3 regions of the Paenibacillus ihbetae genome follow, and region 1 is predicted to be linked to each of the others. Evidence: riboswitches for the same ligand, from Rfam matches in the RefSeq annotation. Region 1 holds a riboswitch; each other region holds the start of a gene.

Region 1 (4,249 bases):
GGCTCCAGTACTTCTTTAAGGATCGGAATCAGTCGCTGGTCGATCTCCACTGCGGTAACGGCTCCTGCCATTTGCGCAAGCTTCTCCGTCAGCGCCCCGATGCCGGGTCCAATCTCAAGCGCCCCTTTCTCTTGATCAAGCCCTGCGGCCTCCACAATCTTGCCCAAAATATTCTGGTCGATCAGAAAATTCTGCCCCAGGCTCTTCTTAAAGGAGAAGCCATGGCGGGCAATGATCTCCTTCGTACGTCTAGGTGTCGATATATCTTCCATCCGGTTCATCTCAGCTTTGGCCTCCCTCTTCCAGCTGCGCTAACGCCGCCAGAAACTCTTCACGCGATATTTGAAACATCGCCAAACGTTTATGGAACTGCTTGGAGTTGCAATACCCGATACCCAGTACATTCCCCATGAACATTCTCCGGGCTGCAGCGTCCGGATGAGCCGTCAGCCCCGCATCGATCAGATCCTCCAGGCTGATCTGGCTCTCCGCCCCCTCAAACGAGGTGTGGACGCGGTCCAGGGCATGCCGTATGGCCTCCGGCGATGCATTCTCGACTCCGATATCGCCCTTGCGCGTCGCATCCGCCTCCGGAATGAAGGCGTGCTTGCAGCCGGGGACATGACGGTCGATGATTTTGCGTATCCGCTCCCCTGCATGATCGGGGTCTGTCAGGATGATTACCCCCCTGCGCTCCTTTGCGAGGGCAATACGGCGCAGCGTATGCTTATTAATAGCAGAGCCGCCGGTCTCGATCGTGTCGGCATCCACCGCACGCTTGATCGCTACCGTATCGTCCCTGCCTTCAACCACAATCACTTCACGGATCATAACGTTCTCTCTTCCTTCCCAAAAGGACACATACATACATACATACATACAGCCAGTCCAACCGTTCTCAATGAACCGGCCCAGCCTTATCCATGCGGCGGTAGGCTCAAAATGACCGAAACGCCGCAAAACAAAAGAAGAGGAGTTTCTCCTCTTCTTCATTATGATCTATTATAAGCTAAATTCGTTAGCATTAGAATGGCAATGTCATTAGAAAATGGGATTCATTAGTTCACATCAGGCTTTACGGGACCGATCACATAAACGGTGCGGCCCGATTTCCGGCCAAAGTTCATGGCCGCTTTCAGCGAATCGTAATACACATCAATTTTATGTCCCTTAATCGCTCCGCCGGTATCCTCTGCGCGGCGGAAGCCGATGCCTTCGATATACACCCACCAGCCAATCGGAATGACGCTCGGATCAACCGCGATCGTACGACCCTCGGTTACCCGTGTTCCGGAAGCCGTACGGGTTCCGATTCCCTCCTGCTCGGCGGAATATGCAGTCATCGAAACATTGTTCAGCACTTTCTGGTATTTGAAATCAACACCCGCTCTGGAGATGACATTATTCTCCGTCGCTTTGGCGGTGGACACCTTTCTTGTGCCCGTAAGCTTCGCCGGGGCAGATTTCACATTCGGAGTCGCTGCCGCCTGAAGCACAACAGGTTTCTCAACCTTCTTCGTACCTACGGCGATAATTTTGTCCTTCGTCTTACGCTCAACCTCTTGCGAGACCTTTGTCTTGGATACCAGCTTGCCGTTATGGTACACCTTCTCGTAGTGATGTACGAGAACGCCCGGCTCACCACGCTGAATGACACGGTTATCGCCGCGCTCCAGCGACGGATCCGCGGTCTTGATGACGCGGAACTCGCGGTTCTCCTTCTCCGCTACGGTCTGCTTCGTAACCCGAACGACTTGAATGTTCATATCGCTGGTAAGCTTCGTGTCCTGTGACGGCTTTACTATATCTTCACCCTTGATCGTAATGCCAGCTTCTTTGAGTACACTATCGACCGTGTCCTGGGTCGTGAAAATGGTTTTGGTGGTGCCCCCTACTGTTACTTTAACTGGGATTGCACGGTCAATGATAATCCGGTCCCCATCCTGGATCGTCCCGTTTAAAGGCATCGAGACCTGATCCTGCGGATTCAGTGTGATCGCTTGCTCATCCAGCAATTCCTGAAGCAACGATCCTCTGGTTTCTACCGTGGTTACGCGGCCATCGACCACAATTTGAACTTGCTTGCCCGATTGATCATGGATAACCAGCGATACGAGTAGTGATACCGTAACAGCCCCCATGGCGCCGAGCATCATCAATTGACGCAAATTCTCATGCTTCCATCGCAATGCGTAAGACATGCTGGATGATTGTGATTCATGGGTTTCTTCAGGTTGAAAAATGCCCACTATTCCATCCTCCTTCATAGTCCCGCCGTCTTAGGTAACGCATGAATGCATTTGACGTGACTATAGCAGTTATTCTCGCAAGGCGTGCTGCTATCTATCTAACGCCCTGCGTCAATCCCCGTCTTCCCGTTCACCACTAGGAATCACCTCCTGTTTACCAACAGTATGACGAAACCTACTCCAATATTCAAAAATAAAAGAAGCCAGCGTGAAAGAGTACTAGAGGCTCTAACGTGGCTTCCTGATGATTGAAATCATGGAAATGGTATGCACGAGAATTCCCCTCTTACTTCGCTTACGGAGTTAGCTGTCGGGTTCGGACGTAAGAGAGACGCCCTAGCTCCGGTCGCCCGCTCATGGCGAGGACCTTCACATTCACCCCAAAGACCCGATAAAGAAATCATATACGGCTCATGCACGACAGTTTACGATGCACGGCAGTATCGGTTCCCCCGTTCCCCAGACTTCGGAGATTAAGCGAGACGGTTCATGAAATATGATCGCTGAAGTTTACAGCTTTGCAAACTTGCAGCTTCTTATCACTGAAAAGATGATATCCTGTTTCCATGCAGGTTGTAAAGGAACAATCAAGCACATTTTTTGATGTAAAAGGTTAAAAAATTGTAAAACAATCGTCTTTTCAGGTTAAAAAACTTTAATTAATCGCAATTCCTCACTTTTTCATCGCTTTTGCTCTCGTTTTCACGAAATACCAAATCGTTCCAGCGCGTTTCTCGTGGTAATTTGGACCAGTTCATCGAAGGACATGCCCCGAATTTCGGCTGCCGTCTCGGCCACCAATTTCACATAAGCGGACTCGTTTCGCTTCCCTCGGAAGGGGTGCGGAGTCAGGTAAGGCGAGTCCGTTTCAATGAGAAGGCGATCTAGCGGAACCTTGGCCAGAACCTCCTTCGGCTGCTTGGCATTTTTGAACGTGATCGGTCCGCCGAACGAAATATGAAAGCCCATATCCAGGCACAGCTTAGCCGTTTCCCAGCTGCCCGAGAACGAATGCATCACGCCGCCAACCTCATGAGCCTTCTCTTCCTTCAAAATCTTCACGATATCCTCATGCGCATCGCGATTATGAATCACAATCGGCATTCGGAGCTCCCGGGCCAGACCGATTTGGCTGCGCAGCACCCGGTGCTGCACCTCCTTCGGGGATGTATCCCAGTGATAATCGAGGCCGATCTCCCCGATCGCAACAACTTTCTCATGGCTGCAGAGCGAAGCGATCCATTCCAGGTCGCCCTCCTCCATCGTGATCGCATCCACGGGATGCCAGCCTACCGCCGCATATATAAAATCATACGTCTCCGCCAGCTTCATCGTGGTCGGAATCGTTTCGCGATTAAAACCGATATTGATCATCCGGCTGACGCCGGCTTCAAGCGCCCGGGCAATCGTCTCCTCCCGGTCCTCGTCGAATTGGGGAGCATCCAGATGGGTATGCGTGTCGAACAGCATGTTCTCTCCCTCTCCTTTCTTGTCGATCCTTGATCGTATCTTTCCTGCACAAAACCTTTAGCATTCCGTTCGATGGTTGTCCAATATCATTGCTCTGATGGCGGCAACCTTAAGACGGATTTATCTTTATCCTGATCCAAGTACCCTAAAATAAGGGGACTCATCCCTGACGGCGGAATAAATCAGCAATTTCGGCCGGCATCCGGTCAAGCAGCGGCTCCACTCTCTCCTCCGGGTAATACAGATAATTCCGGCCCTTATGGATCCCGCTAATGGAGCGCACGATATCGGACACCTCGGAGATTTCCCGAAGCTGGTCATGCCGGTCCAACAGCAGAATTTGCTTCTCGTTCAGCGGCATGCCCGAATGAAACTTATCATAAGGAAGATCGGTCGGAAAATCAATCTCCAGATCATATGCGGGATCAAGACCCGCATCCCGAAATGCCTGGCGGACGGCGTCGATTGTCTCCGGATTGCCGGTGTCGATTTCTATATATTTATAGAGCTTCCGATGGATAAATCGGCCG
Region 2 (4,249 bases), 2.7 Mb from region 1:
ACGGATGTCGTTACAGGTAAAACCTATTATTATTCGGTCAGGTCGGTAAACGGGAACGGACCGGGAGTCGGAAGCTATCCTCAAGGCGCAACGCCTGCTTCGATCATCATCGTGGCCAAGGACGGTACAGGTATGTTTACGAGCGTTCAAGCCGCGATAGACTCCATCCCGGATGGCAATACGGACCGAGCGATAATCTATATCCGTAACGGGATCTATGAGGAGCAGGTTACCGTTCCCAAAACGAAGCATGCCGTGAGCTTGATCGGCGAGAGCAAGGAAGAGACGGTCATCACCTATACCGGGATAACGGGCACCGGATTCAATGAGCGTGCCACTGCAATCGAATCCGATGATTTTACCGCCGAGAACATCACGTTTGCGAATGGAGCGGGTGCCCAAGGCCCGGCGGCGGCAATCGATCTGCGGGGCGATCGGGCCTATTTCAACAATGTACGAATGCTCGGATATCAGGACACGTTCTTTGTGAACAATGCCGGGAAACGGGTGTACGTGAAGAACAGCTATATTGAAGGAGCGGTTGATTTTATTTACGGACCAGGAATCGGCGTGTTTGACCAGAGCGTCATTCACAATGTCCGTTCAGGGGGATATATTACAGCCGCCAGCACCCCGGAAAATCAATCTTACGGATATTTGTTCATCAACAGCAAAATTACGGGAGCGGGCGGAATCTTCGATGTTTATCTTGGGCGTCCATGGCGACCGTTTGCCCATGTGCTGTTCATGAACTCGGAAATGGAAGGAATCGTGCACGATAAAGGCTGGCATAACTGGGGAAGGCCGGATAACGAGAAAACCGCCAAATACTACGAATATAACAATACCGGACCTGGCGCGGCAGCCGAGGCCCGCGCGAATTGGTCGAAGCAGCTCACGCCGGACGAAGCCAATCTGTACACGGTTCCCATGATGATGAAAGGATCGGATGGCTGGGATCCGACCATGATGCCGGTTCTTCCCGAGCCTTACGGGGAAGATGACGATACGCCGCCGCACACGGCTTCCAAATTAACGCCGGAACAACCTAACGGCCTGAACGGCTGGTACACGGTGCCAGTTACCGTTGAATTGAGCGTGCAAGACGACGGTTCGACCGTTACCGAAACCGTCTACAGCTTTGACGGCGTTACCTGGACTCACTACTCGGGGCCGATCGTTCTGGACCAGGAAGCGGCATCGGCTGCGCTATATTACCGCTCTGTCAACGCTGCAGGTCTTGAAGAAAGCATCCAATCCGTTCCATTGGCCATTGATCTGTCCCCGCCGGACATTCGGGTAGAGCCACCGGCAAAAGAGGGAGGATGGAATGTCTCCAGCGATTGGACGCCGGTCATCCATATGACCGACTCCGTTTCCGGCATTGATGGAAGCCGGACGGTCATTAAGCTGGACGGCCAACCCGTCCCACCCGGTGAAGCTATCCCGCTGTATCAGCTTCCGCTCGGTGATCATGTCTTGACCGTGGAAGGAGCAGATCTAGCGGGCAATACGGCAGCAGCCGAGATTGAATTTCAGACGGTGACGAGCCCCGGCGATATGATCGCCCTGATCGAGCGGTTCCTGAGCAGCGGGGATATCCGGAACGCAGGGATCGCGAACAGTTTGACGAAGAAGCTGGAGAAGGGGAATCTGGGCAGCTTTGAGAATGAAGTCGGGGCGCAGCGAGGCAAGCATCTGTCAGAAATGGCGGCAGACGTCCTGCTGCGGCATGCCGAGTCGATAAACCACATGTGATTTCATACAGCTTGCATTTGCTAGTACAGAAGCCGGCGCCTTAGCTGCCGGCTTCTTATATGAAGAATTTCGCCGCACGAGAAAACGGAAACAATTTTAACATAAATGTCATGACTATGTGACCTTTCATATAGTAAAAACACTGTTGAAACTCTTTCGATTCGACGGCGATATCTAAAAAACGATAGATTTATCGGATATTATTGACAGTTTGCTAGCTTGTATACTATATTAAGAAAGGGTTACAAAATGTTAATGAATTTTGCCGAATTTCGCTAAAGAAAACGGGGGAACCGTCCTGGGTGAATTATTCTTGTAGTAGAGGGAATATAGGTGACCTTCAGCCGAACCCTTAGCTAACTCCGTAGGCATCGAAGGAGAGAATATATTTTGAAGAAATTGGTCATTTCTTTGCTAGGATCCGCAATCATTTTTTCTTCCGGTGCCGTGACAGCGTTTGCCGATCAGCAGCCTAACTTTCAGCAGCAAGTGAAGCAGTTAGTAGGAACACCGTACAAGTGGGGCGGAACAACCACAAGCGGATTTGATTGCTCCGGATTTATTCTGTATATGTTCCGTAATTTTGATCTTGACCTTCCGCGCACTTCCCAAGGACAAGCCCAAGTAGGCGTGCATGTAGACCAGGAAGAGCTGCGTGTCGGTGATCTGGTATTCTTCAACACGAACGGCAAGGGAATTTCACATGCTGGCGTTTATATTGGAGACGGGCAGTTCGCACATGCTTCAAGCAGCAAGGGTGTTCGAATCAGCAAGCTTAGCGATTCTTACTATAAGCCTCGTTATGTTACCGCACGTCGGGTGCTAGGCCAAGAGGAATATGCGAAGCTGGTAGGAAGCGTTAGCTAGACCAGCTAATCCTTGATCATGATCCGACTCTCTGCACGATGCAAGTCTTGAAAGTCCTAGTAAAGGAATCCTATGGTCGATTTTTATTGATTGCACCGAATACATACATAAGTCTTGATGATGACCTCTGTTTACAACGGAGGTCATTTTTTTTGTGCCGGTCATGCGGAAGAGTGGCATCGGCTAATTCATAGCCTGTGTCGTTTCATTGGCTGTCAGAGATGCTCGGTTATCACGGAAGCATTGAACAAGCTGAACAGGCTGCAGGTCCATAGCGACCGGCAGCCTGTATGGTGAAGAGAGGAAGGATGGACTCATCCACGCTTCAACCTTTATTACGGATCACTCTTTGATCACCGCTTTGTTCATGGCGCCTTCGATATCATCACCGTAGACTCTGAATATACCGAGCCGCCACAATGCCGCACCTTTCAGCTGATAGCGCTTGGCCAGACCAAGCTTGTCGTCGATGGAGTTCTCCGTTTCGCTGCCCAGGCTGATACCAAGCAGCAGCTTGTCCTTGGGTGCCCCGGCATCCAAAGCAAGCTGAATGGCCTGCTGCACTTGCGTGTTCGGTTCCGGCTTTCGGTCTTTGTTGCCAACCGGGTGATACTGGTATGCCATGATAATCAGATCGTCGGCAATCGATGCAAGCGTTTTGTAATCATACCCTTTATAGGCGCTGTTTAACGGAGGTACGGCCAAGGACAGGGCAGCCCCTTTCGGCAAGGCAGCTCTAAGGTCCTTCACGTATTGGTTCAGCAGCTTCTGCTGGGAGGCGGCATCCAGCTTGAAGCCCAATCCTTCGAAATCAAGCACGACTCCGCCGAACCCATTGTCCGCAACGGCGGCGGTAATCCCGTCGATCGATTTCATCCGCAGCAAGGCGTCGCTCATCATTTTTGTCAGCTCGCCGTTACCGTCCAGTGCATATACCATCAGATAGGGCTTAATGCCCTGTTCTTCCGCATCGGCTACAAGTGACTGGGGCGTGATGTCTCCGGCGGCTTCCGGCATGCGGTATTCAACCCCTTGAAGGGTGAATTCGCCGTTACGGTCAATTCGGCTCCAGCCAAAGGCGACGGAATTCATCCATTGAATAATATCCCGCTCTTTGAAGGATTCAATGGCATAGAAGGCCCGCAGATGCATTTTGCTTTTCGGTGATTTGAGCGATACGGTGCGCGTTGCCTGATTCCACTTTACGGAAGCCCCGAATTGGCTGCTGAACGAGCTGAGCGGAATCAGCACGCGTCCCTCGCGCATGATGGGCGCTGCAGGCAGCTTGACGTTCTTCTTATTCACCACGGCGGTGGTGCTGCCGACTCTGAGCTGAACCTCGGTTGTGTTATCGGTGCCGTTCTTTACCGCCTGCACGGTTTGAGTCTTGCTGTTCCATTTGATATCGATGCCCAGTGCCTCGCCCACGGCCCGGAAAGGTACGTACGTTACGCCTTTCTCAATTCGCGGAGCCGCATCGAACGCAAGCGGAACATCATCCAACAGAACGTAAATGGATGGTGCCGCATGGGCTGGATGATGATCAGCCCCGGTTCCGAGCAGCGACAAAGAGAGCAGGGAGGCGGCGGCCAGCTTTCCCAATCGATTTGAGTATCCGATAATA
Region 3 (4,249 bases), 860 kb from region 1:
TAACCAAGCAGCCCGTTGGGCTCGATCGTAGCCGTTTTCACATCATTTCGTTTGGATATCCCCTGCTGCCGCAATTTCATCTCAAGCGCATCTACGGTTAACCTCAGCTTTTTCATATTCTGCAATTGAAGCTGCCCATTCTCTATAACGATAACGGCTGGTCCCTTTATCCACTTCTCAAACCGGCTCCAACGCACTTGCATAAATTCGACAAGGATGAGAACCAGAATAAAGACCAGAGCCGCTGTAAGGGTCAGAACTAAGTTTTCATCAGCGATCGGTTGAACAATAATCGTTCCGATCGAAATCATCGTAATGGTTGTGGGTACGGTCATTTGAGAGATTGATTTTCGGCCGGAGATGCGGAGCACCAGCATTCCAAAAATAATTAAAGCAAGGGACTTCCATACCTCATTCCACAGATCATTCCATAGCTCATTCATACGCTCATCTCCTCAATCGATCAATGGTTCCCCTATGTTTTGAACAACGAATAAACATCTTATGCATTCCCTTCCTCATTTCGATGGATAATATCTAGCTAAGGACCGGTCTCCCCATTATTTTGGTTTGGCGAATCGTCCGGATTCGGGTACAATCAATTACTGGAACAAATATCCTGAGGCGAGGGGTGTTCTATGCATCATTTCAATGAGGTCTTCGTTCAATTGTTAATTTTACTTGCGATATCGATGGGGGTTATCGCATTTGCCAAAAAAGTAAACCAACCCTATTCGATTGCACTCGTCGTAGTAGGTTTGCTGCTTGGATTGCTGCATATTCCCGTGCTGGACGAAGCCGAAACCTTTATTACGCAATCAAATGTATTCCAGGCGATCATCATCTCCTTGTTTCTGCCTATCCTTCTTGGAGACGCCACATTAAAGCTTCCTTTCTCACACTTACGGGAACAGAGCAAGCCAGTGGCTGCCCTGGCGATCGGCGGCACCTTCTTGTCTTTCCTTATTATCGCTCTGGCGATGTATGGCATCATGGGACTGCCTTTACCTGTTGCTTTTACCTTTGCAGCGCTTATGAGCGCAACGGACCCGATTAGCGTGATCTCCATCTTCAAATCCCTTGGCGTTTCCAAGAAAATGGTGACCATTATCGAAGGGGAATCGCTTTTTAATGACGGCATCGCCGTCGTGTTATTTCAAATTTCATCGGTATACTTGCTTTCATATATAGAGATGGGCTGGGCAGGCATAGGCAGCGGCATTTGGCTCTTTCTTCAATTTAGCTTGGGCGGGATTGCGATTGGAGCCATCCTCGGCTTTCTGTTCTCGCAGCTCATTCGTTTTTATGACGATTATCCGCTGGAGATTGCCTTTTCGATGCTGCTGTTTTTCGGAAGCTACTTTATTGCCGAGCACTTTCATGTCTCGGGTGTTATCGCCGTCGTCGTAAGCGGCTTGATCTTCGGCAGCTACGGCAGCCGGATCGGAATGTCCGAAACCACGAAGATGAATATCAACTCGTTCTGGGATGTCATTACCCTGGTTGCCAATTCATTGATATTCCTTATGATCGGCCTTGAAATCAAGCATATTGATTTCACGGATAAATGGGCGCTGATTATCACCTCCATCCTTATCGTGCTGATTGGAAGAACGGTCGCTGTTTATACCAGCTTGAGCTTCCTGCGGAATTTTCCGTCATCCTGGAAAGCTCTCCTGAATTGGGGCGGCTTAAAAGGGAGCTTATCGATTGCACTTGCGCTAAGCCTGCCCGCCTCCTTCAAAGGGCGCGACGATATCCTCGTCCTTACATTCAGCGTCGTCCTGTTTTCGCTTCTTGCACAGGGGCTGACGATAAAACCGTTGGTTAGCAAGCTTAAGCTGTCGAATCCCGTCAAGGAGACCGAATAACTAATTAGAGCAAGATCGAATAATTATTGAAAAGTCCGAAACCTCGCGAGGGAAATCGCGTAAATACCTAAGTATAGATTAAGCTGCATCGTTTCAATAACGTCACATGAGACTTCGGGATCAAGGTTTACATTTAGATTTACCTAGCTTAGTATATACTTCGATAATCTTATATTATTGATCGCTTAATCCCCACCACTTGGGGAGCGGGGGAACCAGAGAAGCCGCTAACGGCTTCAGGGGTGAATTCTTTCCAAGGCGGAAAGAACGGGGACTCTCAGACCCGAATCCGACAGCTAACCTCGTCAGCGTCTCGAGAGATAACGCCCGTGCAACTTTGACTTGTTTATTCGGAACACAGTCCAAAGCCTGGAAGCAGATTGTCTCTGCTACCGGGCTTTTTTCCTTGGGTCCGGAAGACTCAAGCCGCTTGATTAGAAAGGAGCAGATGCATTCATGATACATCACGAGAAAATTATGGTGTGTGTTTATTATGGTCCAAACGGCGAACGACTGATTCGGAGAGGCGGCGAGCTTGCCAGACTTCTGCAATGTCCCCTCTATGTTATGAGCGTCATCCCCATGGCTGCGGATGAACTCGATCTCGAACAAGAGAAGTTTATGGCCCTTTGGCAAACGATCTGTGACGAATATGGCGCTACGTTTATCACCAAGCCTAATCATAACCGTCAAAAAGCTTCGGATATTATCGCCGAAACCTCCAAGCAGTATCAGATAACGCAGCTGATCATCGGACAATCCGGCCAAACACGGTGGCAGGAAATTACACAGGGTTCATTCGTCAATGAGCTGCTTAATCGAATCGGCGAGACGGATTTGCACATCGTTGCTGTACAGCGAATGGATCAACACATCGTGGAGACTCACGAGCGTGGAATTCCGGTTACGGTTGTCAGCAAAAATGGCCAATATCTGATCCGTAAAGGTGAAGACGACGGGGAAGTTGTCGCTGAGGGGCTGTTCTTCAAGGAACTGAACACGGATTTCGAAACCGGCTTGTTACGTATAAAAACGGATCGGGGATTTAACTATTTAAAGATAAGTCAGGGGAAAGTCGTAGACGCTTCGTTTTTCTTAAGTCAAGCATCGCCCCCCCTTGGCCTGGAGAAGGATTATGGGCAGTAACCCAACGAACCATCAATCCATCCCCAGCAGATTCGAAATGTTCATCAACAAGCAAAAAAACAATATGAGCCCCCCTCAGCTCATCCTGATCGTATTTACCATCTTAATCTTAATCGGCACCTTGCTCCTTGCGCTTCCTCAGTCTTCTACTAGCGGTACATCCGTAGGGTTGCTGAATGCATTATTTACAGCCACATCCGCAATCTGCGTGAATGGCCTAGTTGTCGTGGATACTGGGAGCGTCTATTCGACTTTAGGTCAAGTCATCATTATGATTCTGATTCAAGTCGGGGGATTGGGCTTTATGACCTTTGGTGTCATGGTAGCCATCGTCTTGGGGAAAAGAATCGGGTTAAAGCAGCGCCTCTTGATCCAGCAAACGACCCACTCCACATCGGCACAGGGACTGGTCAAACTATCCCTGTATATGGTGCTGATCTCATTTGCTTTTGAAACGCTCGGAACAATTCTCCTTGCCATTCGGTGGCATGAGCTCGGCTGGGGACAAGCGCTCTATTATGGGCTTTTTCATTCCGTCTCTGCCTTTAACAACGCCGGTTTTGCCCTGTGGTCAGACAGCCTCTCCTCCTTCGTCGGCGATCCTGTCGTCAACATAACGATTGTTATGCTCTTTGTTATTGGCGGACTCGGGTACATAGTCGTCGTCGATCTCTTCCGCAAGCGCTCCTGGAGGAAGCTGTCCCTTCACTCCAAGATTGTCATTCTTGGAACGGGTATCCTGTTCGTGTTCGGGTTTGCAGCCATTCTCATACTGGAAAGCTGGAATCCGGCTACGTTCGGGAATTTGAACGGAGGCGAGCGGGTGCTCGCAGCATTCTTCCAGGGCATGACTCCAAGAAGCTCCGGGTTTAACACAATTGACATCAGCAGCATGCTGGCGGCTTCCCAGTTTATTATCATCATTCTGATGTTTATCGGAGCAGCCTCAGGCGGAACGGGAGGAGGCATCAAGATCAACACGCTTGTGGTACTCATACTGGCAACCATCCAAACCTTCCGTGGCGGTGGTCAGGTCCATGCCTTCCAGCGCAAAATTGCGATTGAAACGGTTTTGCGGGCACTAGCAGTGGTCATGAGTTCGTTGGTAGCCGTACTTGTGGTTGCCCTCCTGCTCACGGTATCCGAAGGAATGCTGGAGGAGCATTTTCTGGAGGTGCTCTTTGAAGCAACCTCAGCCTTTAGTACAACCGGGTTGTCTATGGGACTTACAA

What was found. A riboswitch is a leader RNA that binds a small molecule or an ion and turns the genes downstream of it on or off. The one in region 1 is predicted to bind cyclic di-AMP.
Region 2: it holds a riboswitch for cyclic di-AMP, as region 1 does, so the genes downstream of both, BBD41_RS26270 (C40 family peptidase) here and BBD41_RS14225 (resuscitation-promoting factor) in region 1, are expected to answer to the same signal.
Region 3: it holds a riboswitch for cyclic di-AMP, as region 1 does, so the genes downstream of both, BBD41_RS17910 (adenine nucleotide alpha hydrolase family protein) here and BBD41_RS14225 (resuscitation-promoting factor) in region 1, are expected to answer to the same signal.

What each region holds. Positions count from the first base shown of each region.
Region 1 is NZ_CP016809.1:3,182,049-3,186,297, forward strand. Features, by position in the region: gene rsmA (16S rRNA (adenine(1518)-N(6)/adenine(1519)-N(6))-dimethyltransferase RsmA) at 1-281, opposite strand, end outside; gene rnmV (ribonuclease M5) at 283-831, opposite strand; gene BBD41_RS14225 (resuscitation-promoting factor) at 1,059-2,249, opposite strand; cyclic di-AMP (ydaO/yuaA leader) riboswitch at 2,526-2,739, opposite strand; gene BBD41_RS14230 (TatD family hydrolase) at 2,952-3,719, opposite strand; gene BBD41_RS14235 (HD domain-containing protein) at 3,880-4,249, opposite strand, start outside.
Region 2 is NZ_CP016809.1:5,841,078-5,845,326, forward strand. Features, by position in the region: gene BBD41_RS26265 (pectinesterase family protein) at 1-1,758, shown strand, start outside; cyclic di-AMP (ydaO/yuaA leader) riboswitch at 2,012-2,145, shown strand; gene BBD41_RS26270 (C40 family peptidase) at 2,149-2,625, shown strand; gene BBD41_RS26275 (stalk domain-containing protein) at 2,968-4,227, opposite strand.
Region 3 is NZ_CP016809.1:4,039,534-4,043,782, reverse strand. Features, by position in the region: gene BBD41_RS17920 (DUF421 domain-containing protein) at 1-443, opposite strand, end outside; gene BBD41_RS17915 (cation:proton antiporter) at 639-1,871, shown strand; cyclic di-AMP (ydaO/yuaA leader) riboswitch at 2,044-2,196, shown strand; gene BBD41_RS17910 (adenine nucleotide alpha hydrolase family protein) at 2,328-3,017, shown strand; gene BBD41_RS17905 (TrkH family potassium uptake protein) at 3,007-4,249, shown strand, end outside.